3 regions of the Paenibacillus sp. HJGM_3 genome follow, and region 2 is predicted to be linked to each of the others. Evidence: predicted binding sites of a transcription regulator. Region 2 holds the regulator's gene; each other region holds the start of a gene.
The links. The regulator LexA, encoded in region 2, represses DNA repair genes until DNA is damaged. The targets are predictions, from matches to a motif close to CGAACATATGTTCG.

Region 1 (10,217 bases), on a different contig from region 2:
GTGATGACCTCCTTCTACAAAATCGTAGGCAACGAACAGGCCGGCGATGAGAAGATTAATTTTCTGAAAAACCAGAATGTGGCTATGCGTACTGGACCGAATTACATTACCGAATTGCCCGCGGCGATGGAGGCCGGCCTGAACGTCGATTTCGTATCGCTGCCCAGATTCGAAGGGATGAGCGCTTCGAGCTCACAGATGAACGCGCCGTTCTATGTGATTCCGCCTTCGTCTCCGAATAAGGATACTGCTTTCCAGGTCATCGCCTACCTTTTGTCAGACGAGGTGCAAACGATTATGGCGCGTCAGGGCAGAATCCCGATCATCAACAAGGAGAGCATCAAGAAGGAGTACGCGAAAGATTTGAAAGGAATGGAAGGGAAAAACTTGTCCGCTTTCTTCCAGGATGCCATAGCCAAGCCGGTGCCCTCGACGGCGTTCGACGGGCAGGCTAAGTCGATTTTCACCAATGCGGCGCTCGTGCCGGTGTATCAAGGCAAAAAAGACATTAACACCGCGCTCCGGGACGCGGAAGAGCAGATTAACAAAGCGATCGAAACGGAAATGAAAAAGTAAGCCGCTTCGTCCAGTACGATCCACATTGATTGGAGGAGGAATGAAACGGATGAGTGAGCACCCGATGAACGATGAACGGCAGGGGGACAACCAAACAAGAGGGAACCGGTTGTCGCGGCGGAGGTTTCTGTCCTATACGCTGGGCGGCTCGAGTGCTTTGCTCGCGGCCGGCATGGTAGGACCGGTCCGTTTCCTGGAAGACCAGTCTACGGTTAATGCGGCCACATATGGAAATGGGGGCGGGGCCGGGAATGTGGTTTCCGGTTTGTTAGGCAGCCAGGCTTCCGCCACATTGGGATTTAAGTCAGTCGCAAGCATGAAGCTGGCTTCCCTGCCGGCCGGCACAACTGTACAGACTACAGGCTATTACGAAGAGCCGCGTGGAGGAACTGCTTACCGGGTTGTCTCCCGCGGCGAGTACGACACGCTTCGAGGCAATACACTCGGTCCTGGAGACGCGCTCAACGGGAGCGGCTACATTGATCATCTGTTGGCCAACGACAATGTGGCCGTTATGAGCGGAAGCGGACCCGTCGATCTGGCCGCGGTCGGATTGCGAGGGCCTAGCGATGCCTACGCGGCCGATAATTCGGCCGCCTTGCAAGCCGCTCTCTGGTATCCTCTATCGGTGCTGACCGCTTTCGGAACATACGCCTTCAGCCGCGAAAGCATCGCCGATCTCGGGCAGGAGGGAGAGCTGGACATCTCCGGAGATTGCCGGTTTCGGCTCGCCGCCGGATCAATCGTCAATACGGATTCGGATTACGACCATCATGTGGCTATTCTCCGCGTGCAGGGGGGAGAACGATTCAGCATTCGCGGCGTCGCCTTTGACGGCAACCGGGACGGTCAAACGTATCCGGCGACAAGGAATACTTTCGGCAGAGGGACGGTCCCGAGAAGGACCAACGGAATCCTTGAGGTGTGTCCGTCCGGAAGCGCGTACAGAACGCGTCGGGTGATGATCGAACAGTGCTCGTTCGAGCATGCTTACCTGAGCGGAGCCATGTTCATCCAATGTGACGAAGTGATTATTCGGAACAATTATTCCGCCAACAATACGATCAACGGTTTCGGCGGCGCCGGCTTTGGCACGCTCCTATTCGAGGGAAATACCAGTTGCCGGGACGGGTGGAGCGACATCTACACTTCCGACCGATACGAGGGGGATCGGGCGCAGCTGCAAATCCGGGAATGGCCGAAGGATTACACGGCTGCCACGGAACGGATGCCGGTCATCGACATCGCCGAGTCCGAACGGAACAAGCGGGTCGTCGTTCACGGGAATACGAGCGACCAGCCTGGTGTGATCGGCATCTTCGTCCGCGCTTGCGAGCAATGCCTCGTCACGGATAATGTCATCCGTAACGCAGGCTACAAACGCCGAAGCGGTAGCTATTCCCCGACCGCGATATGGGGCGATTTCGGAAAATTCTCGATCACCGGCAACGAAATTATGACCTCAGCCGTCATGCCTGGAGACATGCTGCCTGACGGAATACGAGTAGTGAGCTTCACGGGTAACGGGATCGAACGAACCGGGGGGCCATGGATCTCGATGCAAGGGCGCTATTATTCGATCATCGCCGATAACCGGATTACATGCGGCCAGACATTCGGCGCCGGCCCGTTCGACGACAACGCCAGCAAGCGGCTGCTGCACAATAAAGGCATTATTATGAGCAGCGAGTGCCTTGTCCGAGGCAATGTAATCGAAGGCTGCGCCAATGTTCCGATCGAGGCGATCAACGATAACAATTTCAGCAGCGAAGCTTTGCGGGATATCGGCATTTGCGACAATGAAATCTTCAACACGACGGGGAGCAGCATCATCAATCTCAGGAGCTACGGCTCTCCGACGGGAAATCCCCGCAATTTCGAAATAAGCGGCAACAAGGTGTACGACGTACGGTCCGCCATTGCCGGCTCGGACGCCAGGCAGATGGTCCAATTTTCTCCGGCGTGGGCTACATTCGACGTACATGACGTCACCATAGCGGGTAATCGCTTCTATTGTCTCAATACAGCGGATGCCACCAAGAACTACGGGGGTGTCCGGTTTCGCGGAAGCTCGGGAAGTCGGGGCATCGTGATTCGCGATAATCAATTCGTCGATGTGCTGAACGCGGTGCGTACCGAGTCTTTTGCCGAGCTTGGGATAAGAGGCAATACCGTACGAAATGGATTGAGACTGCTGTACGCGGATGTGGCTGCAGGCGGCCATGCCGGCAAGCTGATGATCGACGGCAACAGCTGCTCGGGCATCACCGGGCAGTGCGTCAATCTCAATGTCGGCGGAAGCGGGAAGGTTTTGGCCGAGCTCGTGGTTGTGGCCAATTCATGGAGCGGGACCGGTTCCACCTATGCCGGGTTGTCTCCCGGCGTTTCCCCAGCCGTTTACAATCTGGATCGGAACGTCGACACGATGGCGGTGAGAGTCGTTCCGAGACGGTCTTTCTCTGGCATCCCCACGTTTAACGCGCAGCATCTGGGGGAAATCATCAGAAGCGCCGACGGTCCCTCCGATTATATAGCCGTGCAGGTAGGGACGGGAGCTGGCGATTGGAAGACCCTGTAAGCGCGATAGCGATCTTGATGGGGGGATCGAACTGGGGTACGATGGAGGCAAGCTCAGCATACGAAAGGGAGAATCCGTCGGTGCTTATCCATCCGATTCGTTTGATCAGCATCAGCTATTGGGAAGAGAAGCAGGCTTTCGTACAGCAGGTGGAGCAGGAGCGATGCTGGATGATGATCGCCGTCCAAGACGGCCGCTTCAGGTACGAAATCGATGGACGATCCGGCGAAGCCTCAGCCGGGGATATGATCCTCTGTCCGCCGTATATGGATTTTCACCGCGAAGTGTTTGCGCCCCTCACTTTTTTTTACATCAAATTTTATTATGCCGGGGAGGACCCTCTCGGAGTAGAACCCTTAATCGACCAGCTGCGCCGGTTGTTTTCCTATAAATTCACCCCTTCCGAGCGCGACCGGCTGTTCAACAATTTTCGGCATCTCCTCTGGGCGAGCCGGATGAGTCGGAACGAGCAGATGAGATGGGCGACCCATTTCGTCTACGATCTCTGGCTGCTGTTCTGCATGGAGGCGGAAGCTCTCGCCCAATACGGCAACGTCGTCAACGACCCGCTGATGAAAGAAGCGAAGGAAATGATCGAGCGGCACGCTTTTCGCGATGTTCAAATGAAAGATATCGTGGAATTTATAGGGATCCACCCGGTGCAATTCACCCGCCGGTTCCAGGCCGTATACGCGATGCCGCCCTCTAAGTATTTGTATTCGATCCGGATGGAAAAGGCCAAATCGCTGCTGGTGCAAACCAACTATTCCATCGACCGAATTGCCAGGCAGTGCGGGTACGAGAACGGCCTGTATTTCAGCCGGATGTTCACGAAGTATTATAAAATCAATCCTTCGAAGTATCGGAAAATCCATACCTTCCCTTCGCCGTGAATCGCTGTGGGTGCAAACGTTAGATTCAGTCCTGCCGGCCGCATCCCGAGAAGAGCCTTGTGCAGCAAGGCTCTTTTTTGTTGTGCGCCCAGCAATGGGCGATCATCTCTAGGGTGAACGTCCCGAAAGGGGGCTGGCGAGCGCCTGCCGTTGAGGACTGGGACTAGTCGCCCTCTTCCTAATCGATTCGTCTAGGTGGAATGAATTGGATGGATTTGCAAGCGAAGGGGAACAGGTGTATAATAGATGAGAACAAACATTCGCTATGATGGATAGGAATTCTAATATAGAGCAGGAGCGTTGACGCCAGGATGAAAGAGAACAACGATATTGTCGTCAATCCCCAATTGTTTGAGTTGGTATCGGAATATACGCCTCAGGGCGACCAGCCCCAGGCGATCGAGAAGCTGCTGGAAGGCGTGAGGGCCGGCCAGAAGTATCAGACGCTGCTGGGGGCGACCGGGACGGGCAAGACTTTCACGGCGGCACAGGTGATTGCCAAGCTGAACCGGCCGACGCTCGTCATAGCCCACAACAAGACGCTCGCCGCACAGCTGTGCAGCGAGTTTCAAGAGTTTTTCCCCAACAATGCCGTCTCCTACTTCGTCAGCTACTACGACTACTACCAGCCTGAAGCTTACATCGCTTCCTCCGACACGTACATCGAGAAGGACTCCAGCATCAACGAAGAGATCGATAAGCTGCGACATTCCGCGACGAGCTCGCTGTTCGAGCGGCGGGACGTCATTATCGTAGCGAGCGTGTCGTGCATCTACGGCTTGGGTTCGCCGCAGGAATACCGGGATCTCGTCCTGTCGCTGAGGGTCGGGATGGAACGCCCGCGCAATGAGATTCTGCACATGCTGGTCGACATCCAGTATCAGCGCAACGATCTGAACTTCGTGCGGGGGACGTTCCGCGTACGCGGGGACGTCATTGAGATTTTCCCGGCTTCGCACGGGGAACAGGCAATCCGGGTAGAGCTGTTCGGGGACGAGATCGAACGGATCACCGAGATCAACGTGCTCACCGGAGAGATTCTGGGGGAACGCGACCACGTGGCAATTTTCCCAGCGTCTCACTTCGTGACCCACGAGGAGCGGATGAAGCTGGCGCTCATCGACATCGAGCGTGAGCTCGAGGAGCGTCTGGAGGAGCTGAAGGCGAACGGCAAGCTGCTCGAGGCGCAGCGGCTGGAGCAGCGGACCCGGTACGACATCGAGATGATGCAGGAGATGGGCTTCTGCTCCGGCATCGAGAACTACTCGGGGCCGCTGACATTCCGCGAACGGGGCGCTACACCGTACACGTTATTCGATTATTTCCCGGACGACATGCTCGTCATCGTCGACGAATCCCACGTGACGCTTCCGCAGATTCGCGGCATGTACAACGGCGACCGGGCGCGGAAGGAAGTGCTCGTGGAGCACGGCTTCCGGCTGCCGTCAGCACTCGATAACCGCCCGCTGCGGTTCGAGGAGTTCGAGCAGAAGGTGAATCAGGCGATCTTCGTCTCCGCGACGCCTGGCCCTTACGAGCTCGAGCATTGTCCGGTGATGGTCGAGCAGATTATCCGGCCTACCGGCCTCGTGGATCCGCATATCGAGGTGCGGCCGACGAAGGGGCAGATCGACGATCTGATCGGCGAGCTGAACGACCGGATCCGCAAGGATGAGCGGGTGCTCGTCACGACTCTCACGAAAAAGATGGCCGAGGACTTGACCGATTACCTGAAGGAGATCGGCATCAAGGTCCGCTACATGCACTCGGACGTGAAGACGCTCGAGCGGATGCAGCTGCTGCGGGATCTCCGGCTGGGCGTATTCCACGTGCTGGTCGGGATTAACCTGCTGCGGGAAGGCTTGGACTTGCCTGAGGTATCGCTTGTCGCGATCCTGGACGCCGACAAGGAAGGATTCCTGCGTGCGGAGCGCTCGCTCATCCAGACGATCGGGCGCGCGGCGCGGAACGCTCAAGGCCACGTCATCATGTACGGCGACAAGATCACCGATTCCATGGAGAAGGCGATACGCGAGACCGATCGCCGCCGCGAGATTCAGGAAGCGTATAATGAGAAGCACGGCATTACGCCGCAGACGATTCAGAAGAAGGTCCGCGATGTGATCGAGGCGACGAAGGTCGCGGAGCAGAAGGCGGATTACTTGGGCTCGTTCAAGGACGAGAAGATGTCCAAGAAAGACCGCGCTTCGCTGATCGAGCGTCTGGAGGCCGAGATGAAGGAAGCGGCGAAGAGCCTGCAGTTCGAGCGGGCGGCTGAGCTGCGGGATGCGGTGCTGGAGCTGAAGGCGTTGCAAACTTAATCGTGTGGCTGGAAGGGGGAGCAAACCGGACCAAATCCTGCTTGTTCCCCCCTTCTCGCGGGCATGATACGATAGATAGAATGAGGGTTGTTTCCTTGAAAGGATGATGGCAGTGGCACACGACAAAATCGTGATCAAAGGAGCGCGTGCTCATAATTTGAAGAACATCGACGTGACGATTCCCCGCGACAAGTTCGTCGTCCTCACCGGACTGAGCGGATCGGGGAAATCTTCGCTTGCGTTCGATACCATATACGCCGAGGGGCAGCGGCGCTATGTCGAATCGTTGTCCGCTTACGCACGGCAGTTCCTCGGCAATATGGACAAGCCGGACGTCGATTCGATCGAAGGGCTGTCGCCCGCCATCTCGATCGACCAGAAGACGACGAGCCGGAATCCGCGCTCCACAGTCGGGACGGTGACCGAGATCTATGACTACCTCCGGCTGCTGTTCGCCCGGATCGGGCGCCCACATTGTCCGGTGCATGGCATCGAGATTTCGGCGCAGACCGTCGAGCAGATGGTGGACCGGATTATGGAATACCCCGAGCGGACGAAGCTGCAGATTCTCGCACCGATCGTCTCCGGCCGCAAGGGTGAGCATACGAAGCTGCTGACCGATATTCAGAAGCAAGGCTTCGTCCGTGTGCGGGTGAACGGCGAGATTCGCGACTTATCCGAAAAGATCGAGTTGGACAAGAACAAGAAGCATTCGCTCGAGGTGGTCGTCGACCGGATCATCGTGAAGGACGACGTGCACGCCCGGCTGGCCGACTCGCTGGAGACGGCGCTCAAGCTGGCCGAGGGTCGCGTCATCGTCGACGTGATGGAGCAGGAGGAGCTGCTGTTCAGTCAGAAGCTCGCTTGCCCCGAGTGCGGCTTCAGCATCGACGAGCTGGCACCCCGCATGTTCTCCTTCAACAGCCCGTACGGGGCTTGTCCGGAGTGTGACGGTCTCGGCGTGAAGATGATCGTCGACCCGGACTTGCTCGTGCCGAATCCCGAGATGACGATCGAGGATGGCGCGTTCGATGCTTGGGCTGGCAGTACATCGAATTATTATCCGCAGTTCCTGGCGGCCGTGTGTGATCATTATCATATTCCTCGAGACAAGCCGGTATCCTCGTTCACCCCGGAGCAGATGAAGAAGCTGTTCTATGGGACCGGCGGAGAGCGGGTCCGGTTCCGCTATGAGAACGACTTCGGCCATTCCAAAGAAGCCATGGTGCCGTTCGAGGGCATCGTGCACAATCTGGAGCGCCGATACCGGGAGACAGGCTCCGATGGTATTCGCGAGTACATCGAGCAATACATGAGCGCAAAGCCTTGCCAGAGCTGCAAGGGGCACCGGCTGAAGCCGGAGATTCTGGCGGTCACGATCGACTCCAAGAACATCTCCTACGTGACGCAGCTGTCGATCGGGGAGGCGTCCGATTTCTTCGGCAGCCTGAACTTGACACCAAAGGAGCAGACGATCGCCAACCTGGTGCTGAAAGAGGTCAAGGCGCGTCTCGGCTTCCTCGTCAACGTGGGGCTCGACTACTTGTCGCTCAGCCGATCGGCCGGCACCCTCTCCGGCGGCGAAGCTCAGCGAATTCGTCTGGCTACACAGATCGGCTCGAGCTTGATGGGAGTGCTCTATATTCTCGACGAGCCGAGCATCGGCTTGCATCAGCGGGATAACGACCGCCTCATCCAGACGCTCGAGCACATGCGCGATCTGGGCAACACGCTCATCGTCGTTGAGCATGACGAGGATACGATGCTCGCCGCCGACTATATTATCGACATCGGGCCGGGAGCCGGGATCCACGGCGGTCGAGTTATTTCCGCAGGCACGCCGCAGGAGATTATGGAGGACCCGAATTCGCTCACGGGGCAATACTTGTCCGGCCGGAAGTTCATCCCCGTCTCGCTCCCTCGGCGCAAGCCGAACGGGAAGTGGCTGGAGGTGCGCGGAGCGAAGGAGAACAACCTGCGCGGCGTGAACGCCAAGTTCCCGCTCGGCGTGTTCACATGCGTTACCGGTGTATCCGGTTCGGGCAAGAGCACGCTGATCAACGAGATTCTGTACAAGACGCTGGCCCGCGACCTGAACAAGGCGAAGGTTCGGCCCGGGGAGTACAAGGAGCTCAAAGGGATCGAGCATATCGATAAGGTCATCGACATCGACCAGTCGCCAATCGGACGGACGCCTCGGTCGAACCCGGCCACGTACACCGGATTGTTCGACGACATCCGCGATGTGTTCGCCAACACGACCGAGGCGAAGGTGCGCGGCTACAAGAAAGGCCGATTCAGCTTCAACGTGAAGGGCGGCCGGTGCGAGGCTTGCAGCGGCGACGGGATTATCAAGATCGAGATGCACTTCCTCCCGGACGTCTACGTGCCTTGCGAGGTGTGCAAGGGCAAGCGGTATAATCGCGAGACGCTGGAGGTCAAATATAAGGGCAAGACGATTGCGGATGTGCTGGAGCTGACGATCGAGGATGGCTGCGAGTTCTTCAAGAACATCCCGCGCATCCACCGCAAGCTGCAGACGCTGCTGGACGTAGGCCTCGGCTACATGACGCTGGGCCAGCCCGCTACGACGCTGTCGGGCGGCGAGGCCCAGCGGGTGAAGCTGGCCGCCGAGCTGTACCGACGCAGCACAGGCAAGACGCTGTACATTCTGGACGAGCCTACGACCGGGTTGCATATCGATGACATCGATCGCCTATTGGTCGTCCTGCACCGTCTCGTCGACAGCGGTGAATCGGTGCTCGTCATCGAACACAACCTCGATGTCATCAAGACGGCCGATTACATTGTTGACCTCGGTCCGGAGGGCGGTAAGCGCGGCGGCACGATCGTGGCGGCCGGCGCTCCGGAAGAGGTCGTGAAGGTGCCGGAGTCGTATACCGGCAAGTACCTATTGCCGATTCTGGAGCGCGACCGCAAGCGGACCGAAGAAGCGCTCGCGGTGTCGGGTGCCTCGGAGACCGCCGCGGCCGCTGAAGAAGCTCCGGCTAAGAAGCGCAAGAAGAAGCAAAACGCGGCGGTCTAACCGCCCGTAATGGGAGGAGCCTGGGTTCTGCCAGGCTCCTTTCGTTTATCCTCAGGTGGAACGGAGGGTGCTCCCATTTCGACGAAATTGGAACCTTTAAGACTCGAGCAGGCTTTAGCTATCCAGACATGGAAGTATGAAGGCGACTACGCCTTTTACGATTCGGATGACAGCCCGGAGGTGCTGAGCGAGTTGTTGGACGGCTCTTACTATGGCGTGGAGGGGAGCGACGGAGCGCTCATCGGCTTCTTCTGCTACGGGCGGAATGCCCAGGTGCCGGCCGGCCGGGAGCTGGGTCTCTATGCAGGGGAACGGATCCTGGATATTGGGCTGGGATTGCGCCCGGAATTAACCGGACAAGGCAGGGGAATCGACTTTCTCACCTTAGGCATGCAATTCGCGCGAACCGAGTGGAAGCCGGACAAGCTGCGCCTGACCGTAGCCGCCTTCAACCTGAGAGCGATTCGATGCTATATGAAGGCAGGTTTTCATGAGATCGCCCGCTTCGACTCGAGAGGAACGCCGTTTATCGTAATGCTCACAAGCGAATAGCACGAATTTTGGCCGCTTCGAGTTATAAATGCTGGAAAGAATGGACAACTTAAGCGGGCAGGGTAAGGAAAAGAAATGTAGGGTGAAGGCTCAAATTGCTTAATCGGAACCGTCCTTCTCATAAACGTGACAAACTTGTTAACAATGGAGAAAGGACTTGCAACCGTTCCCGATGCGAGATAACATAGATAGATGAGTATACTGTCTGTTTATACTAAGGAGGTCCCAGACGATGTTATTGGCGGAAGAAG
Region 2 (10,217 bases):
TGTAGCCAGCGAGCCGATCGGCGTCATTTTCGGCCCGAGGTTCGTGCCCACGATGTTGGCGTACAGGAGCGCTTCCCGCACGATACCGTCCGTGTAGGTCTCGTCGATTGCCAAGGCTCCTACAAGGACCGTCGGCAAGTTGTTCATCAGGCTGGACAGGACGGCGGACAGAAAGCCCATCCCGAGCGTAGCCGCGAACAAGCCGCCGGAAGCCAGCTTCTCGATCAGCTGCCCGAGCAGCTCGGTAAGCCCGGCATTGTGGAGTCCATACACGACGACATACATACCGATGGAGAAAATGACGATTGTCCAAGGCGCTTCTCTCAGCACTTGTGCGGTTTGAACGACGGAACTGCTTCGGGCCGCCAAGAGAAAAAGGAGAGCCGCACCCCCCGCAATGACGCAGACCGGAATCGGAAGCCATTCGCTAAGCAGGTAAGCCGCCAGAAGGATGCCGATAATGATCCACGACAACCGGAACAGCCGAACGTCCCGGATCGCCGTCGATGGAGCCGGAAGCTGGCACAAATCCAACTTTGCTGGAATGGCACGCCTGTAAACGAGGATGACCATCAGGACGCTGGCGACGAACGAAAATCCGTTGACGACGACCATCCGGCTCGCATATTCGACGAATCCGATGCCGAAGTAATCGGCGGAAACGATATTGGTCAAATTGCTGATGATGAACGGAAGAGACGTCGTATCCGCGATGAACCCGCCTGCCATCACGAACGCCAGCACGGGCAGCCCCTTCATCCGCAGCGCACGGACTTGAGCGAGCACGATCGGCGTCAGGATGAGCGCCGCCCCGTCATTCGCGAACAGGGCGGATACGGCAGCCCCTAACGCCAGCATGTAGACGAACATCCGCATCCCTTGGCCGTCTGCGAGCCGGGTCATGTGGAGCGCCGCCCACTCGAAATATCCGATCTCGTCTAGAATGACGGAGATCATGATGAGCGCGATAAACGTAAGGGTCGCATTCCAGACGATGCCGGCCACCGTCCAGACGTCCGCCAGGTCCACGACGCCGAATGCCAGCGCCAATAAGGCCCCTGCCGCCGCCGGCCAGCCGATGCTGAGTCCTTTGGGCTGCCAGATGACGAACGTCATGGTGATGATGAAAATTCCGATAGCGAACCCAGCGAACACAATGATGGACCTCCTTCGATGCCAAGCGGTTCCAGTGGAACCCTTTTCACTATAAAAGAAATCCGGCCGGTTGAGAAGCGCTTGGACGCAAAAAATCCGTTCGCCTGGACAGGCGAACGGACGTGCGAGGCAAGTTTGCCCGATTATGCTGCAGCCGCCAATTGCTTGCGCTGCTTGCGGGATTTGCGGTAGAAGAACAGTTCGTATACGCAAGGCACGATGACGAGCGTGAGCAGCGTCGCGGCCGTCAGACCGCCGATCACGACGATGGCCAAGCTCTGCGAGACGATGCTGCCGGATTCGGCCTTCCCGAACACGAGCGGCAGCATGGCGCAGATGGTCGCGATCGCGGTCATCAGAATCGGACGCATCCTCGAGCTGGCCGCTTCGAGCAGCGCCTCGCGAATCGGCATGCGCTCCTCATTCTGTTTCACTCGGTCGATCAGCACGATTGCGTTCGTGACGACGATGCCGATCAGCATGAGCGCGCCGAACATCACCGTGAAATCAGGCGTGACGCCGGTAACGAGCAGCCCAAGGACGGCGCCGATCGCGGCAAGCGGCAGCGAGAACAAGATTGCGAGCGGTGCGCGCAGCGTTTTGAATGCGATCACCATGATCAAGTAGACGATGCAGATCGAGATGAGCGCTGTCATGCCCAGATCCGCGAAGTCGCTCGACTGGTCGGCCGATGCGCCGCCCACGTGCAGCTCGGTGCGCTCCGGCAGCTCGATCGTCTTCGTGCGTTTCGTAATCTCGTCTCCGGCGAGGGAGAGCTGGCTCGGCTCGACGGTGGCGGTTACGCGTACATACGGCTTGCCTTCCTTATGATACAGCATCGCGGCTTCCTCGGTCTTTGTAATCTTGGCGACGGAGGAGACCGGCACGACCGTGTCCCCGTTACGAACGGTGAGATTGGACAGGGCGGTCAAGGTGCTCGGGTTCACGACCGGATTCAGCATGACGGATGCTTGCTGCTCGTTCAGCTGCATAGTACCGATCGGAATCGGGTTCAGCATGCCTTGCAGCTGTCCGGCCACTTCCTGCGCATTCGCAAGTGATGGATTCACCTCGAAGGCGTACACCGGCTTTTTCTGATCCATGTTGCTCTTAACCTTCAGCACGCCCTCTACGGTGCGCATTTGATCCATGGCCTTGGCTGCGGCCTCGTTCAGCTTGGAGGGATCGTCGCCGGTGACATCGACGTAGATCTCGGTGGAGCTCGCTCCGGTCGCATAGTCGAGCGCTCCGGCGTTCAGCTCGGCGCCCGGGTAATTGCCGCGTTGCCCTTTCACGTTCTCGATCAGCTTCTGGGCATTGACGTCTTTTTTCATTTCCAGCATGTACGACACTTGCGTGGGCGATACGACACTGCCTTCACGGGCGGAATCCGAGCTGTTCCCGTATTGCATCATGACCCACTTGGGCTCCGGCTGCTGGAGGAGGAACGTTTCCAGCTTTTTCCCTTCGGCCAGCACTTTCTCCGGCGGCGTATCGCTAGGATAAGCCAGCGTTACGGTCAGAGACTGCGCATTGGACGAATCGATCGCGCCTTTCGGCATCGAGGCGTAGATCCCGATCGATCCGGCGAACAGTACGGCCGCGATCGTGAGCGGCACCCACTTGTGCGACAAGTTCCAACGCAGGAAGCCCGAGAACCGTTTCGCGGGTTCGTGCTCATCCTTCTTCGTGTTCCGCAACATGACGGAGCTGAGCAGAGGCACGACGGTCAGCGCCACGACTAGCGATGTCAGCAGCGAATACGTTACCGTCAGCGCGAACGGCAGCAGGAACGCTTGTAGCGAGCCGCGCAGCAAGCCCATCGGCAGGAACACCGCGACCGTCGTGATCGTCGACGCCGTAATCGCCGAGGCGACTTCCTTCGTGGCGTCAATGATGAGGCCAGTCGAGAACGGCTCCTTCTGCAAGCGGCGGTAGATGTTCTCGATCACGACGATGCTGTCGTCCACGAGACGACCGACCGCCACCGCTACGCCGCCGAGTGTAATCACGTTGAGCGTAACCCCGGAGAGACTCAAGAGATAGAGCGTAATGGCAAGCGAGAGCGGAATCGAGACGATCGTGATGAACGTTGTACGGAGATTCCGCAGGAAGAGCAAGATGACGACCGTCGCGAACAAGGCGCCTAGCAGCACTTCCCGCATCATCCCGTTCACGGAGTCGACCACCATCTCCGAGGTGCTGGACATAACGCTTACCGTCGCGCCGGGAATTTCTTGGGTCAGCCGGTCCGCGGTCTTCTGCACTTCGTGACCTACATCCACCGCATTTGCTCCCGCAGCTTTGGAGACGGTGATGAGCATAATGTCTTCCCCGCCCACACGGCTAATACTCTCCTGGCCGGAGTTCAGCTTCACATCGGCCACATCGCCCAGCGTAGCTCCGGGGGCGACGGGCAGCTTCTTCAGCGTTTCGAGATCGCGGACAAGGCCCACTACCTTCAAGTTCCCGGTCGAGCCGTCAATCGTTTTGGCGCCGATCGAGGCCGAGACATCGCGTCCTTGCAGGACGCCCATCAGCGCCGGGTAAGGCACGTTCTTCTGAGCCAGCTTAGCTGGATCCGGCGTTATGGTAACCGTTGGAGACGTCTTGCCATAGATCGCTACATTGCCGGCTCCCTTGATTTTTTGCATTTCCGGCAGCATCCGGTCTTCTGCCAGCTTCATGTTGCTCGGCGTCAAGCCGTCCTTGAACGAAATCGACACCCACGAGACCGGAATCATCGAGGTGTTGAGCTGGAGGACATACGGCGTCGAGACGCGTTCCGGCAAACGCACGGCGTTCACCGCCTCCTGGACCTCCGCCTTCGCTTCCTTCATGTTGGTCTTGGAATCGAACATCAGGTCGATCTTCGAGAAGCCGTCGCCTGTCGTAGACAACATATCCTTCTTGCCCTTCACGAGCGAGACCGCCTTCTCGAGCGGCGCCGTCACCGCGGTCTCCATGGACTTGGCGTCATAGCCTTGGCCGATGGCCGTGATTGTGACCGCCGGATTGTCGGCATAGGGCAGGAACTCCATCGGCAGCCTCCAATAGCTGAGCACCCCGATCAGGAGCGCCATCACGACGCCGATTTTCATAGCGGCCTTATTGCGGAATGACCAGCTAGTGATACCTTTCATTATCATTGATCCCCTCTCAAACAAGTGATTTCCCATGTCTAAGAGTACCTTCTTCGACCGGAAGGCTGAAGCGACCGGAGCATGATTTTGACCTGGACCTAGGTCGGGCACATCTATCGTTCTGCAGTTCGGTGGTATTTCACACTAAAAAGAGAACTTATGTTTGTGCGAACTCGAGTTCTATGGTATAATTTACACAATTGAACAAGCCAATTGGAGTGAGCGCTGTGAGCAAAGTTTCGAACCGTCAGCAAGCCATATTAGAATTTATCAAGAGCGAAGTTCGGGAGAAGGGCTACCCGCCTTCCGTACGGGAGATTGGCGAAGCGGTCAATCTGGCCTCCAGTTCCACCGTTCATGGCCATTTGGATCGTCTGGAGAAGAAAGGCCTCATTCGTCGGGACCCGACGAAGCCGAGAGCGATCGAGATTCTGGATGGCGAGATGACCTCTCCATTCTCGACCAGCGTGGCGCACGTCCCTCTCGTAGGCCGGGTTACGGCCGGTACGCCGATTACGGCTACGGAGAATATCGAGGAGTACTTCCCTCTACCTACCCACTATGTGAAGGACGACAATGTGTTCATGCTTCGCATCGTTGGGGAAAGCATGATCGAGGCCGGCATTCACAATGACGACTTCGTCATCGTGAAGCAGCAGCAGTCGGCGAACAACGGCGATGTCGTCGTCGCGATGACCGAGGAAGACGAAGCGACCGTGAAGACGTTCTACAAGGAACGCGACCACATCCGCCTGCAGCCTGAGAACTCCACGATGGAGCCGATCCGGCTCAAGAACGTGACGATTCTCGGCAAGGTCATCGGCCTGTTCCGCGATATTCGTTAAGGCATTTTGCTAGACGAGCCGTCTGAGGACGGCTTTTTTGTTTTGTTCGGTTGGTTGGCTGGCTGTTGCCGCCGTGCCCTTGCACCCATGTTACAGCACCCGCGACCGCCCCTTCCCACGCTCCAAAGTAGATTTTTTACTTTACTGCTGTATTTTAACGATTACCACCATGCTAACTGAGAGAGCCACCCCGAATAAGGTGGCTCCGAAGGCGGATCACGTCGAGAGTACTAAATTAATTTAAGCTGGCTTGATATGACTCCAAGATGAATAGCTTCGTGCATCAGAGCAAAGTTGAACAACTCACCTGCGGAAATGAATTGGAACGGTCCCAATACAAAGGGGGATTGAAGATCCTTGTTTAGCAATTCGGGCTTCTGCTCGTTAAGACGGGAAAGCTGTTCCGCTAACAATTGGATCAGCTCTTCCTTCGTGGGTGGAGCTATCGTCCAATCCGACGGTTTCGTTCCAGAGCCAAACAGCGCCTCATATTGAGCCGGAATTGCCGATGGGGATCCGAAGGACAAGGTCGAGTATTTATCCATCCAATAAACCATGTGACCCACATTCCAGCGAATGGTATTATTGAAGCCCTCCGGTTGGATGTCGAATTGAGCCTCCGAAACGCCCTGAAGCTGCCCGATAACGATCTGACGCAGAACTTTTCCCGTATTCATAATCGATTGTGCCATCATTGAAACGCCTCCTGATAAATGGTAGTTTGTGTGTTCTCTTGCACATTAAAAGTGTACCTTTGCCTCCAAAAAGCAACAATCACGAGATTCCGATGCAATGGATCGGTTTTAGTAATGACTTGAACGGCCGTTATAATTAATGAAAGGTGATCGCTAACAGGAAGGGGCACTGAGGAATGGAACTTCGACAGCTTGAATATTTTGCTGCCATATGTAAGGAGATGCATTTCTCACGGGCGGCCGAGAACCTCTGCACAACACAGTCGAATCTGAGTCAACAGATTAAGTTTTTGGAGAACGAGCTTGGGCTTCCTCTATTCGATCGCATTGGAAAACGGATTGCGTTAACGGATGCAGGTAAGATCTTGTTGGAGCAATGTCATCTCGTCTTCGAACGCATCGATTATATTAAAGGAGCGATAACGGATCTTAAGCGAATGGAAGGCGGCAGGCTGGACATCGCAATTCTTCCAGGTGATGGGGACTTGCTGTTTGATGCACTGTTGACCAACTTTCATCTTACATATCCGAAACTTTCAATTAGTGTTACGGAAACCATGGATGTGTATGAACAGGTTGTCGACGGCAAAAGGGATCTTGGAGTTACCACAGTACCTCCGAATCCGGATGACCGAATTTCCATCATCCCTTTGTTCCACGAGGAGTTTGCTTTAGCCATCCGATCGGATCACCCCGTTGCGAAGTCAAAGGCGATCCCCTTCGAACAGTTACAGCAGCTCAAGATGGTGATGTTCGGTCCTGATCACCAGATTACGAAGGTCATCCATTCTTGTTGCCATGAAAAAGGAATATCCATAGACAATCCGATTGTAACGTCTACGCTATCGACGATTCTCTCCCTAGTCGACCAAGGGATAGGGGCCACAATTCTTCCACGACTGCTGCTTGATTATCTGAACCGCGATAACATCTCAGCGGTAACGTTGCTCAATCCTACACCAAGTCAGGATATCTGCATCGTACATCGGACGGACAAGTTTATGGGGCAAGCAGCAAAGTTATTCATTGACGAGTTGCAGTCTTTCATTCAAAGCGTAATGGAGCGTACCATTCGTTCGTTGGGGTAATAGAGGATCGACGGTATAAAAAATCCCTCAACGCGCGAGGCGTCAAGGGATTCCAGAGTCGCATCCAAATTCAATTCAATCCGAAACAACCCAAACCAATCAATACAGCGTCAAATACTGCTCCCGCTCCCAATTATGCACTTGGGTGCGGTACATGTCCCACTCGATCTCCTTCAGCTCGAAGAAGTGTGTCAGCGCGTGCTCGCCGAGCGCGTCGACGATCACCTCGTCGGACAGCATCTCGAGCAGCGCTTCCTTCAGATTCGCCGGCAAGCTCGGGATGCCTTGCTCCTCCCGCTCTTCCTCGGACATGATGTAGATGTTGCGGTCGACCGGCGCCGGCAGCTCCATCTTGTGGGCGATGCCGTTCAAGCCGGCCTTCAGCATCACCGCGAGCGCCAAGTACGGGTTCGCCGCCGGATCGGGGTTCCGCACCTCGATCCGGGTGCTGAGTCCGCGCGAGGCCGGGATGCGGATCATCGGGCTGCGGTTGCTGGCCGACCAAGCGACGTAACAAGGCGCCTCATACCCCGGCACGAGCCGCTTATAGGAGTTCACCGTCGGGTTCGTGATCGCCGCGAACGCCCGGGCATGCTTCAGAATGCCCGCCATGTAGTAGTAAGCCGTCTCGCTCAGGCCGAGCCGGTCTTTCTCGTCATAGAAGGCGTTCTCCGCCCCTTTGAACAACGATTGATGGCAATGCATCCCCGAGCCGTTCACGCCAAACAAAGGCTTCGGCATGAATGTAGCGTGCAGCCCGTGCTGACGGGCTACGGTTTTCACGACCAGCTTGAACGTCTGGATCTGGTCTGCGGCATGAATGGCGTCGGCGTACTTGAAGTCGATCTCATGCTGCCCCGGAGCGACCTCGTGGTGGGACGCCTCGATCTCGAAGCCCATCTCCTCCAGCGTAAGCACGATCTCGCGGCGGCAATTCTCGCCCAAGTCCGTAGGAGCCAAATCGAAATACCCGCCCTGATCGTTCAGCTCCATCGTCGGATTGCCCTTCTCATCGGTCTTGAACAGGAAGAACTCCGGCTCCGGCCCGACATTCATCGCGGTGAAGCCCATCTCCTCGGCTTCCCGCAGCACGCGCTTCAGAATACCGCGCGGGTCGCCCGGGAACGGACGGCCGTCCGGCAAGTAAACGTCGCAGATCAAGCGTGCGACCCGATCTTCGGTCACCCAAGGGAATACGACCCATGTGTCGAGGTCCGGGTACAAGTACATATCCGATTCTTCGATCCGGACATAGCCTTCGATCGACGAGCCGTCGAACATCATTTTGTTGTCGAGCGCCTTCTCCAGCTGGCTGACCGGAATCTCCACATTCTTGATCGTGCCGAGCAAGTCGGTGAACTGCAGGCGGATAAACCGAACATTCTGTTCTTTGGCGATACGCAGAATATCCTGCTTCGAATAATGGGAACGCGTCATGATACCAATCCTCCAGATTGTTATTGTTTAGGGAAAAATCGGGAAAGCTCGCCTTGGATCAAGGAAACTTGTCCAGGCCGCTTGCCGGACCGCAGCTGCTGCTTCAGCATCTTGTGCAGCTGGGTATCGGTCATCTCTCTCCGCTTCACTTCGGATTGCTCATTCAGTACGGTAGCGTCTTCGGATTCTTTATTTACCGGGTTGAGCACTTGCTTGATGCCGGCAATGTTGACACCCTTCTCGATCAGCGCCTTGATCTGCAACAGCCGCTCGACGTCATTGAAGGAGAAAAGCCGCTGGTTGCCGGACGTCCGGGCCGGGATGATCAGCTCATGCTGTTCATAATACCGGATCTGCCGAGCGGTGAGGTCGGTCAGCTTCATTACGATCCCGATCGGAAATAATGCCATGTTCCTGCGAATATCATCACTCATGAGCCATCACTCCACAATTAAAGGGGTTACATGAATTGTACAATTCTCCCTCAGACGTGTCAAGACATGTAAGGTTTCGTTACAATAAACCCGCATCCATCATATTGCGAACCGCGGTCAAGACACCGAGCTTCACATGCGAATAGGTGAGGCCGCCCTGCATATAGGCGATGTACGGCTCGCGAATCGGCGCGTCCGCCGACAGCTCGAGGCTCCCGCCCTGGATGAATGTACCGGCGGCCATGATGACGGGATGCTCGTAGCCGGGCATGTCCCACGGCTCGGGCACGACATGGGCGTCGATCGCCGACGCCTTCTGGATGCCTTGCACGAACGCGATCAGATGGCGTTCACTGGTGAACCGGACCGCCTGGATCAGGTCGGTCCTCGGCTCGTCCCAGCGCGGATGCGAGACGAAGCCGAGCTGCTCGAACAGAGCGGCGGCGAACACCGCACCCTTGAGCGCCTGGCCGACGAGGTGCGGGGCGAGGAACAGCCCCTGGAACAAACTGCGCATCGTGCCGAGCGTCGCCCCCACCTCGCCGCCGATGCCCGGCGCGGTCAGCCGGTAGGCGGCGAGGTCGACGAGCTTCCTCCGCCCGGCGATATATCCGCCTGTTGGGGCTACGCCGCCTCCGGGATTCTTAATTAACGAGCCGGCGATCAAATCGACCCCGACTTCGGTCGGCTCCCGGTCCTCGGTGAATTCTCCGTAGCAATTGTCCACGAAAACGACAACGTCCGGCTTAATCGATTTGACGAAGGCCGTCATTTTGGCGATTTGCTGCACGGAGAAGGAGGGCCGCCAATCGTATCCCCGTGATCGCTGAATCCCAATCACTCTCGTCTCCGCCGTGATCTTCCCCCGGATCGAGTCCCAGTCCGGCTGGCCGTCGTCGAGCAGCGCAGCCTCTTCATACCGGATGCCCCAATCCTGCAGAGAGCCGGTCCCGTCCCCGGGCTGCCCGATCACTTTATGCAGCGTATCGTAGGGCCGGCCGGTGATGTACAGCATGTGGTCGCCCGGCCGCAATACGCCGAACAACGCGGTGCCGATCGTATGCGTGCCCGAGACGAAATGCGGCCGCACTAGCGCCGCCTCCGCTCCGAATGCTTCCGCGTATACGAGATCGAGGACTTCCCGGCCGCGGTCGTTATAGCCGTAACCCGTCGAGCCTGAGAAATGGTAATCGCTCACTTTGTATTTTTGGAACGCGTTAATTACTTTCCACTGATTCCGGTCGACCACCCGGTCGATTTGCTTCATCATGGGCGCGGCCGTCTCCTCCGCCTGCTCCATACGCCCAATCAGCATTTCCGGCATTTGCATCTTCTACTCGCCTCTCCCTGGCTCTGCCTCCGGCCGCGAATCCCGACTGGATTCGGTTATGAACGGGGCCAATTTATAAGCATGCTTTTC
Region 3 (10,217 bases), on a different contig from region 2:
CGCCCCGTCCCCCAATCACCCTATGTACGCGTTCGCTCCCCAGCCTCACCCTTTATGCCCCCTACAGCTTCATCCCCTGCAGTTGCAGCAGCACCGAGCGCTTATCGCCCATGACCTCCCGATACAGCTCCACGTAATGAAACACGCGGCCCAAATCGTCCAAATACGGATAGCAATCGAAGTCGTCCACAAGCACAAGCGCCTTCGGGTTCAACGCCTGGCAAAACAGAGGGAACGCTAGCGCCCTCCCGTTGCCATGAGGGCCGTCTACGATCAGCACATCGATCGATTCCGGCGCATACCCGAGCTGGTCCGCCTCACCGTAGAACGCATTGCGGATCGAGAACCACTCGTGCTGCGCCTTTGGCACCGTAACCCCGAGCCGGCTCCAGCTAGCCGCCGCCCCGAGCGGATCGTGGAACAGCTGCGCCCATTCCTCCTCCGACACTTGCCGGAGCGACTGCTTCACCACGCGCATCCGCCGCTCGGAAGCCACCTTCGTCTGCAGATTGCGTGCCCATTCTTCATGATGCTCCAGTGTCGTCACTTCCATCTCGAGCAGCTCAAGCTGTTGGAGCGCCCACCAGAACAATGTGGATTGCCCCCCGCCCAGCTCCAAGAGCCGAATGGGACCGGCCTCCGCCTCCACCCTTCGGCATAGCTGCACTAAGGAAGTCCGGGTCAGCGACATGCTCGTGAACCCCCACCCTATCTGCTCGGACAACCGCAACCCCTTCTCAATATCCAACGGTCGTATGCTTGGCTCCTCCCATCTATACAAAGTTGAAGTATGGTGCTGCACCTTCACTTTATGTGGGAAACGGGCAAATATGAATGGATTTCGAACCTTCGAATGCAACCGGACAAGCCTTGTTCCGTATTAATATATTAGACTTGCTTAAAAGACAAGGAGATTCTTATGAAACCGAAGCAGCTATTGATCCTCGGCACGATGGCCGTAGCGATTACGGTTGGAGGCGGGATCTGGAACAAAGAAGCGAACGCGGAGACGTCGCTTTTCCCGACCGAGCCTTCTTGCGGAGCCAGCAGTACGAAGGAAACCGGACAAGACCCTTTGCTGCAAAAGCTCGGCCTGTCCTCCCCTGAGCAAATGTATGACGCCCTTTACAACGGTCAGTCCCTGGCCGATATAGCTGCCGCCAATGCCATGGAGGTGCAGCCGATCATCGATCTGCAGCTCGCCGAACTGTCGGCCCAGCTGGACGCCCGCCTCGCAGCCGGACACATCACGCCTAGCGTCTATGAAGCGCAGAAGGGCGAGCTGCCGGAGATCATCTCACGCAGCGTCTACGGCGGACAAGCGCAGCCTTAGCGGGAAGCGCGCGAATCGTCCTCCCGGCTGCGCAGCCACTCCCGCAGCTCGTCCGTCATCGCTTGGACGAGCTCCGGCCGCCCATGGAACTGCGCCGGCGTATTCTGGAACAGGGCGATCCGCCACGTTCCCTCCTCCTTCACGGCCACGAGCGAATGTAGCGTGTTCACCGCCGGGTTCAGGTCGTCCTTGCCCGGCGGCACCATGCCGGCTATCGCGCGCAGCAGCACGGCATCCGGCCCCAAAGCGCGCACGCTGCGGACGATCGCCACGAACGCCGCCGTGGGGTGATGGGCGAAGATCGGCTGCAAGTGATCCACAATCCCCGCGCTTCCCGTCACCTGACTCCCATCAAAGCCGATCATTTCGCCTTCCTCGGCGAACAGCTCCGCCATTCGGCCGGCATTCCGTTCGTTCCAGCCGGTCAAGAGCGCCTCGTACAGCTCCCGAATCTCCCGTTCCATTCCTATCGCCTCCTAAGCTTGGTTTACCGCACTCCGGCCGGAGCCGCGGGCTTCATCATTTTCGCTTGACGCCAATTGCCGTACACGTAATACCAGACGTTCATCGCGACCGCAATCAGGAAGCTGATCGGGAAGCTCCACCAGATCCAGTCGAAGCCATACTGATAGCCGAGCAAGTAGGACAGAGGAATTCTCACGATGAGCAGCGCGGTGAATGTAACCGCCAAGGGGAACATGACCGCCCCCGAAGACCGGACGACGCCCGCCACCACATTGAAGATCCCGAATAAAATAAAGGACCACAACGTCAAATTGTTGATATGAATGCCGATATCCACAGCGTGTCCCCCTTCCGGCAGGAACAGCTCGAGCGTCTGTCGATTGAACAAGTGCAGCACGAGGACGAGCACCCCCGTCAGCACGATATTGTAACCTACCCCGGTCAGCGTAATCCGGTTCACCCGGCTCCAATTGCCCGCACCGATGTTTTGCGCCGCCATGGAAGTGACCGCCCCTCCGATCGCCATCGCCGGCATTTGCACATAGCTGGAGATTTGGGTCGCCACCCCGAACGCAGCCGCGGATTCCGAACCGTAGGAGTTGACCAAGTGAATCAGGAACATGTTGCTTAAGGAAACCACGATCATGCCGAGCCCCATGGGGAGCCCTTTTTGGATCAGGGTCCGGATCAAAGTCCAGTTGAGTGTCAGCAGATGAAGATCGGTCCGGGTAATCCGGAGAAAATATTGCTTGCGGTACAAATAGACGAGCAGCAAGACCAGGCTGAAGCCCTGGGCGATGAACGTCGCGACGGCCGAACCGGCGATCCCGAGCTCCGGCAGCCCCCACATCCCTCGGATCAGCAGCGGATTGAGCGCAATGTCCAGCAGCGCGGACAGCAGGAGGAAGTAGAACGGCGTCTTCGCATCGCCCGAACCGCGCAGGACCGCCATGATCAGGTTGTAGCCAAAGGTGAACGGAATACTCGCGAAGATGATCCGTGTATACGTGATAGCCAGCTCGATCGAATCCGCAGGCGTGTTCATCCAGGACAGAATCTGCGGCGAGAGCAGCACGCCGACAACCCCGACGATCAGCGAGAGCAGGAAGAAGAACACCGCGCTCGTCCCTACGACCTTCTTCGCCTCGTCGACCCGCTTCGCGCCAAGATTCTGCCCGATCAGGATCACCGCGGCCATGGCGATGCCGAAGATCGCACTGATCAGCAGGAACATCAGAATATTCGCATTCGACGTAGCGGCAAGCGCCTGCTCCCCGAGAATGTTGCCGATCCACATGCTGTTGATGGAGCCGTTCAGCGATTGAAGCACATTGCCGAGGAGGATCGGCAACGAGAAGACGAACAGCGTCTTTCCGATCGGTCCTTCGGTTAAGCTGAGCTGGCCCGCCTGCGGCTTGGACGAGTGCATAATGGTTTCTTCCTCTCTGTGTAATCTATGAAAACCTATTATACCCCACAGACGGCGAACAAAGCCAAGCACCCGGCACAGGCCGGGTGCGTGTTCCATGGGATCGGGCCGCCGCGGCACGGCGTCGTAGGGTAAGGCGAGGCAAGAGCCTAAGGCGGCTCCTATCCCAGCGCCTGCCGAATTTGCTGCGTCTGTTCCGCCGTCAGGCGGATCTTCCCCGCGTCGGCATTGGCCTCGAGCTGCTCCACCGTCGAGGACGATGGGATGACCGGCCCCATGCCGGGCAGCGTGAGCATGTACGCGAGCGCCAGCTGGCTTAGGCTCATCCCCCACTCGCGTGACAGGCTCGCCAAGCCGTTCAGCTTGCGGATAACCTCCGGCGCGAGCATCTCGTCCACGGCGCCTTCATCGAACAGCCGGTCACCCGGCCCTACCGCTTCGCGGGTCAGATAACGGTCTGACAGCAGACCTCGTGCAAGCGGGCTCCAGGCGATGAAGGAGATTCTCTCCTCCGCGCAGTAATCGAGCACGCCCGGATGATTCGCCGCTTCGCCATGCAGCGGATCGAACTGATTTTGCACCGCGAGGATGCGCGTCCGGATGGAGGCGGACGACGATGCCGTCTTGTATGCCGCCATCTGCTCGACCGAGAAGTTCGACACTGCGAAATAGCGGATTAACCCTTGCCGCACCAAATCCTCCACCGCCGCCAAGCTCTCCTCGATTGGAGTGAGGGCATCGAATTGATGGAAGTACATGACATCGATATAATCCAGCTGCATGCGCTGCAGGCTGGCGTATGTGGAATCCAGAATGTTCCCGCGGGACAGCCCGCTATGGTTCGGGGTGATCCCGTCCATGCCGCCGAACAGCTTGGTCGCGATGACGAGATTGCGGCGCTGGTCGGGGTTACGCTTCATCCATTCGCCGATGATGCGTTCCGAATTGCCTGAAGCGTTGTTGTATCGGTTCGCCGTATCCCAGAATGTTACGCCGAGCTCCACCGCCCGGTCGAAGAGGGCCCAGGCCTGTTCGCGGTCCACCCTGGCACCGTCTCCCGTATCCGGATATCCGATTTTCCATGTGCCCAGGCCTACATTCGAGACGCGCAGCCCGGAAGCGCCCAGCGCCCGGTACGGCATCCCGTTGAAGGAATCGGTTACGCGAAAGGGGACATTGTACAGCTTCGGATTTGGGGTTAGAAAGTCCATAAGATCCCTCCTGATCGATACAAGTTACCTACAGCATAATAGTTTTACCGGGATTTGTACAACGGAAATGGAAACAACAAACATTTGCGCCGTTGTTTGCAGTCTGGTACTCTGGTTTAGGAACACATGTTCGATTTGAAATGACAAGGACGGTGAAGCTGTTGGCGCGCATACAGTATGAGCCCATCACGTGCAAGACGATTCTGAACGAGGTGAAGGCTCCCTCGATGCCTTTCGAGAAATCGATCAACCCTTATCGGGGCTGTCAGCACGGCTGCAGCTTCTGCTACGCCCGGTCCACGCATAGCTTCCTCGGCCTGGAGGCGGACGACAGCTTCCAGAACCATATTCTGCTCAAAGCCAATGCCGCCGAAGCACTGGAGCAGCAGGTGAAGCGTGCAGCCCGATCCGGCAAGCCGATCGGCCGGATCGCAATCGGGACGGCGACCGATCCTTACCAGCCTATAGAAGCGAAAATGCAGCTGACCCGCCAATGCCTGGAGGTGCTGGCCAAGCATCGCCTTCCTACGTCCATAACTACCCGGTCCCCCTTGATCCTCCGGGACTTGGACCTGCTCAAGGAAATCCCGATCACTTCCGTGAACATCAGCATCAGTACGCTGGATCGCGGGGTATGGAGGAATCTCGAACCCGCCACGCCGTTCCCGATGAAGCGTCTGGAGACCGTGCAGCGGCTGACGGAAGCGGGCGTTCCTGCAGGCATTTTCATGGCCCCGATCCTCCCCTTGCTGACCGACCGGCTGGAGGATCTGACGGAATTGATCCAACAGGCCGTCGCTCATAAAGCCCAATTCGTAATGGCCTCGTACCTGCGGCTCAGCACTTCCGCGGTCAAGGTGTGGTTTTTCGAGACGCTTCGCCGCCACTACCCCGAGCTCGTGCCGGCCTATGCCGACATGTACGCGGGTTCCGCGAAGGCGCCCCGCCATTATCGGGATCCGATTCAAGCGGAGATCCATTCGCTTCTGACCCGGCACGGCCTGCATGCCAAAGAACCCTTGCAGTCATCCAAGGTCGGGGTGCAGGAGACCGTGCTGCGGATCGAGAAGGAGTTCGAGCCGGTTCAATTGACCCTCCCGATCTGACCGCAATAGCAGATAGCCCCCGTTCATATACATGATGAACGGAGGCTATCCCTTGCCACTGCTATTCATTTATGAACTTCTTCCCTTTCACCCCAACATGCCTTCGACATGTCATCGAGAATAATCCGTATAGGAGACATGTACCGCATGTCATCTTGCCCGGGTTCGTGCCTCTGAGGTCCCCACATGCCCACAGATCGCGGAAGCAGCCGTCACTCGCTCTTTCCTTGTATGCAATCCGATTCCGGCATGCTTCGCTTACGCTATTCCATTGGACTATCCCCTCTCTGTTCCGGATAATCGTTATTACCCGGAACCGAGGAGAGTGAAACACACATTTACGAAAAATTTAAAAATATTTTCCGTTTATCCTTGTTTCTGCAGCCAGGCGGCCGCCGCTTCGACTTCGGTGACGGTCAACTGATGGCCCGCCCGTTCCCAATGCACCTCGACGGAGGCCCCCGCCTCGCTCAACAGACGCTGCAGCTCTTCGGTCTCCTGCGGCGGGCAGATCGGGTCGTTCGCTCCCGCTCCGATGAATACCGGCACGCCGGTCAAGTCCGGCAGGGCGATTCCTCGGCGCGGCACCATCGGGTGGTGGAGAATCGCGCCCTTCAGCGCGCCGGCATAATGGAACAGCAGGCTGCCGGCGATATTGGCTCCGTTGGAATACCCTACCGCGACGAGATTGCTGCGGTCGAAGCCATACTGCGCGGCCGCTTCCTCCAGGAAGTCGTACACTTCTTTCGTCCGGAAGATGAGGTCCTCGATGTCGAACACGCCTTCCGCGAGACGGCGGAAGAAGCGGGGCATCCCGTTCTCCAGCACGTTCCCCCGGAGCGACAGGATCGAGGAGTCCGGCGAGATTCGGCGGGCGACGCCGATCAGGTCGCGCTCCGTGCCTCCCGTTCCGTGGAAGAGCACGAGAGTGGGAGCTTCGGCATTAGCACCTTTCTCATAGATATGTCTCATGCTTCATCCTCCTTCAGCGTCCGAACCTGGATCGGAATGAGATTCGCTTCGATCTCCGCCCGTCTCGGCTCATACCAGTCCGGCAGCATGACCTTCTGGCCGAGCTCTTCCGGCGCTTCGTCCCGGGCGAATCCCGGCGGATCGGTGGCGATCTCGAACAAGATGCCGCCCGCTTCGCGGAAGTACACGGCATTGAAGTATTGGCGGTCGATCACCGGGGTCGGCTGATAGCCGTATTGGGCGACCGCGTGCCGCCACAGCTCGTGCTCCTCGTAATCCTTCGCGCGCCAAGCGATGTGGTGCACAGTACCGGCCCCGCCGCCTCCCCAGCTCATGCTCTGCAGCGGGACGTCGATGACGTTGCCCAGATCGCCCGTCGTCCGAAACCGGGCATACGTGCCGTCCTCGCCGACTTTCTCCAGGCCCAGGATGTTCTCCAAGGCATCGATCGTCTTGGCCGCATTCACGCTGAACAGCACCGCGCCGCCGAAGCCTTTGATCGCTTGATCTGCCGCGATACCTCCGAACGCCCACTGGCTGTTCGCCCCCTCTTCCCGCTCGACCAGCTCGAGGCGCAGTCCTTCATTGTCCGAGAACTGGAGGTACGTCTCCCCGAAACGGGAACTTTTCTCGACTGGAATGCCGAACTTCGCAAGTCTCGCTTCCCAGAACCCCAGAGCTCCGGCCGGCACCGCGAACGTCGTAATTCCGACCTGCCCGCCACCGATATGGCCCTTGCGCGAACCCGGCCACGGGAAGAAGGTCATGATCGTCCCCGGGCTCCCTGCCTGATCGCCGAAATACAGATGGTACACTTCCGGTGCGTCAAAGTTGATGGTTTTCTTCACCAGCCGAAGCCCCAATACGCCTGCGTAGAAATCCACGTTGCCCTGCGGATCGCGAGCGAACGCAGTTATATGATGGATACCGGATGTTTGCAATGTCATGTGAAATGCCTCCCTTAATTTTATCTTCGGTTTAGTTTGATGCTCGTTCCGCACCCTTACCCAGACGCTTTAGCAATTCAGTCGCCGTCAGCTTCTCTTCCAAAGTGAGCCCTTCCATGAAGGAATGGACCGCCTGCCGATGCTCGGGAAAAATCCGGTCAAACAGCTCCTGTCCGGCAGCTGTAATCTCCGCGTAGATCACCCTGCGGTCCGACGCGCTAGGCACGCGTCGCAGACAGCCCTTCTGCTCCAGCTTGTCGATGTTGTACGTGATGCTGCCGCTCGTAACGAGAATTTTCTCGCCGATCTGCTGCAGCGGGATGCTCCCCTTGTTGTACAGCACCTCGAGAATCATAAACTCGGACGGGGACAGCCCGTAATGCTTAATATCCTTAACGGCTCGATCCATAATAGTTTTGTACGCTTTGGACAATACTACGAACAACTTGAGCGAAACCGCCTCTTCATGGTTGTTCTCACTAGCCAAGGTGCATCACCCCCTTAAAGAATGTGAATATTAAATATCTTAAATTTAAGATAATACATAAAAAGAGATCTGTCAAGGGGCTTATATGCGACTTGTTACAAGCAAAAAACGAGGCCGATTCTTCCCTTCATCGGGGTGAATCGGCCTTGGCATTCTCGTTCCGAAGAGGCAAAGTGACGGTCATCTGCGTCCCTTCCCCTTCCTTACTGGAAACTTGAATCGTTCCTCGATGCATCTCCACGATTTTGTGAATGATCGACAATCCGAGCCCGCTGCCGCCCGCCGACCGGTTCCGGGACTTATCCGCCTTGAAGAAACGCTGAAAAATGAATGGCTGGTCTTCCTCCGCAATGCCGATGCCCGTATCGGTAATCCGGACCACGGCCGTGTCTTCGGCAAGCTCCAGTCCGACCGTAATCGAACCGCCCTCCGGCGTGAACTTGATCGCATTGTGCAGCAGATTGACCCACACTTGGCTCAGCAGTTCCGGGTCCGCTTCGACCGTCAGCGCCTCGACTTCCACGTTCATCTCCAGCCCCTTCTCCAGCCACTGCGGCTCGCACGCCACGATTAACGACTGAAGCTGTTTGTCGAGGCGATAGGGCTCCGGATGGAACGGATGCTGGTCGGAATCGAGCGAAGCGAGCCGCAGCATGTTCTCGCTCAGTTTGGACAGCCGGAGACTCTCCTGTTCGATAATGCCCGCGTAATGCTGCAGTTGCTCGCGGTCTACCTCTTCGTTCTTCAGAATGCGGGCGAATCCGCCGATCGAGGTGAGCGGCGACTGAATCTCGTGCGACACGTTGGAGATGAACTCCTGCCGCATGTTCTCCAGCCTCTCGAGGTCCTTCGCCATACTGTTAATGCTCATCGCCAATGTCGAGAAGTACTCTTCGCTCGCGCCGCGGGGCACCGTGATGTGGATGCGGAAGTCGCCGCGGGAGATCCGCTTCATCGCGTCCAGCATCATGTTCAGGAATGCGACCTGCCGTTTGCGGATGAACGGAGAGATGCAGGCCATAATGCCGCCGAAAATGACGAAGCCGAGGACGGAATTGGCCACCGACCGGACGATAGCATGCGGGTACCAATCCCACTTGCTGTATGCCCAATTCGTCACGTAATACGCCAGCGTCCAGCAGGCGCATAGAATAAGCAACACCGCGGCCATGAACAGCAGCATTCGGATCCCGCCGCGGATTCGCTCGCGTCGGTCCAGCTTGAGCTCGGGATCATAATGCCCTTCCGGCATGCCCCTTTTGGCGGCCGGATCCGGGCGAAGCGGCCCCCCCTCGTACGAATGCCACGGATATGGAGGGCGTCCGGGCGGGAAGGGGCCTATATGGCGTTCCAGATGCCTTTGCATGTGCCTCTCCAGATGCCGTTCCCGGTCGCGCATCACCCGTTCCAAGTGCTGGCGCACATGCAGTTCGCGTCTCAGCAGATGCCGCTCGCGCTCGGCCTGCATCCTTTCCCGCTGCTCGCGCTTTCGCTCTTCCTTGTCGTCCGGACGGTCTCCGTCTCTCCGGTTCATCCCTTCACCTCCAGCCGGTAGCCGAGCCCGCGGATCGTGCTGATTTTAACCCCTGTCTTCTCCTCGGGGAAGCGGTCCCGCAGCCGTTTGATATGCACATCGAGCGTGCGCTCATCGCCCTCATAGTCATAGCCCCACACCTGCTCGATCAACTGATCGCGGAGCAGGGTGACGCCCGGATAGCTGGACAGCAGGAACAGCAGCTCGAACTCCTTCAGCGGCAGCGTAATCGCCTCCCGCCCGATGCGGCAGTCGAACGTTTGCCGGTCGAGCATCAGCTCCCCGACCTGCACTTGTTGGGAGGCCGCGATCCGATAGCGCTTGAGCAGAGCCTTTACGCGCGCGAGCAGCTCCGGGGCGGCGAACGGCTTGACCAAGTAGTCGTCCGTGCCCAGGTCGAAGCCTTTCACCTTCTGCGCCGTCTCGCCGAGCGCCGTCAGCATGAGCAGGGGCAGGTCGTACAGCTCGCGCAGCTCCCTGCACAGCGTCCAGCCATCCATCCCCGGCATCATGATGTCCAAGATCACGAGGTCCGCCGGCTGGGTCTCCATGACCCTTAGCGCTTCCTCTCCGTTCTCCGCCTCCGCCACGTCGAAGCCTTCGCGCTTCAGTACGTGATGGATCAGCTCGCGGATATGCGCATCATCGTCGACGACTAAGATTTTGGCCATGGGTTTTCCTCCCTTTGGGCATCAGGACTTGTTCTTCCAGTTTATCGGTTTCGCTCCGCTCT

Region 1: a site for LexA is predicted at 4,297-4,310, ahead of uvrB (excinuclease ABC subunit UvrB). Genes of this name have one in related genera too.
Region 3: a site for LexA is predicted at 4,558-4,571, ahead of ACI5FR_RS09225 (SPL family radical SAM protein). Genes of this name have one in related genera too.

The regions. Positions count from the first base shown of each region.
Region 1 is NZ_JBJGED010000016.1:34,118-44,334, reverse strand. Features, by position in the region: gene ACI5FR_RS18065 (ABC transporter substrate-binding protein) at 1-576, shown strand, start outside; gene ACI5FR_RS18060 (right-handed parallel beta-helix repeat-containing protein) at 626-3,154, shown strand; gene ACI5FR_RS18055 (helix-turn-helix transcriptional regulator) at 3,139-4,047, shown strand; gene uvrB (excinuclease ABC subunit UvrB) at 4,359-6,368, shown strand; gene uvrA (excinuclease ABC subunit UvrA) at 6,481-9,414, shown strand; gene ACI5FR_RS18040 (GNAT family N-acetyltransferase) at 9,502-9,966, shown strand; gene ACI5FR_RS18035 (hypothetical protein) at 10,199-10,217, shown strand, end outside.
Region 2 is NZ_JBJGED010000002.1:333,050-343,266, forward strand. Features, by position in the region: gene ACI5FR_RS03805 (arsenic transporter) at 1-1,158, opposite strand, end outside; gene ACI5FR_RS03810 (efflux RND transporter permease subunit) at 1,299-4,298, opposite strand; gene lexA (transcriptional repressor LexA) at 4,526-5,143, shown strand; gene ACI5FR_RS03820 (DinB family protein) at 5,374-5,835, opposite strand; gene ACI5FR_RS03825 (LysR family transcriptional regulator) at 6,015-6,926, shown strand; gene glnA (type I glutamate--ammonia ligase) at 7,026-8,363, opposite strand; gene ACI5FR_RS03835 (MerR family transcriptional regulator) at 8,384-8,797, opposite strand; gene ACI5FR_RS03840 (methionine gamma-lyase family protein) at 8,877-10,121, opposite strand; gene hflX (GTPase HflX) at 10,131-10,217, opposite strand, start outside.
Region 3 is NZ_JBJGED010000006.1:155,056-165,272, forward strand. Features, by position in the region: gene ACI5FR_RS09200 (class I SAM-dependent methyltransferase) at 62-724, opposite strand; gene ACI5FR_RS09205 (hypothetical protein) at 920-1,333, shown strand; gene ACI5FR_RS09210 (SgcJ/EcaC family oxidoreductase) at 1,330-1,797, opposite strand; gene ACI5FR_RS09215 (MATE family efflux transporter) at 1,821-3,227, opposite strand; gene ACI5FR_RS09220 (aldo/keto reductase) at 3,389-4,438, opposite strand; gene ACI5FR_RS09225 (SPL family radical SAM protein) at 4,591-5,544, shown strand; gene ACI5FR_RS09230 (alpha/beta hydrolase) at 5,911-6,516, opposite strand; gene ACI5FR_RS09235 (ring-cleaving dioxygenase) at 6,513-7,463, opposite strand; gene ACI5FR_RS09240 (MarR family winged helix-turn-helix transcriptional regulator) at 7,495-7,950, opposite strand; gene ACI5FR_RS09245 (sensor histidine kinase) at 8,078-9,484, opposite strand; gene ACI5FR_RS09250 (response regulator transcription factor) at 9,481-10,155, opposite strand.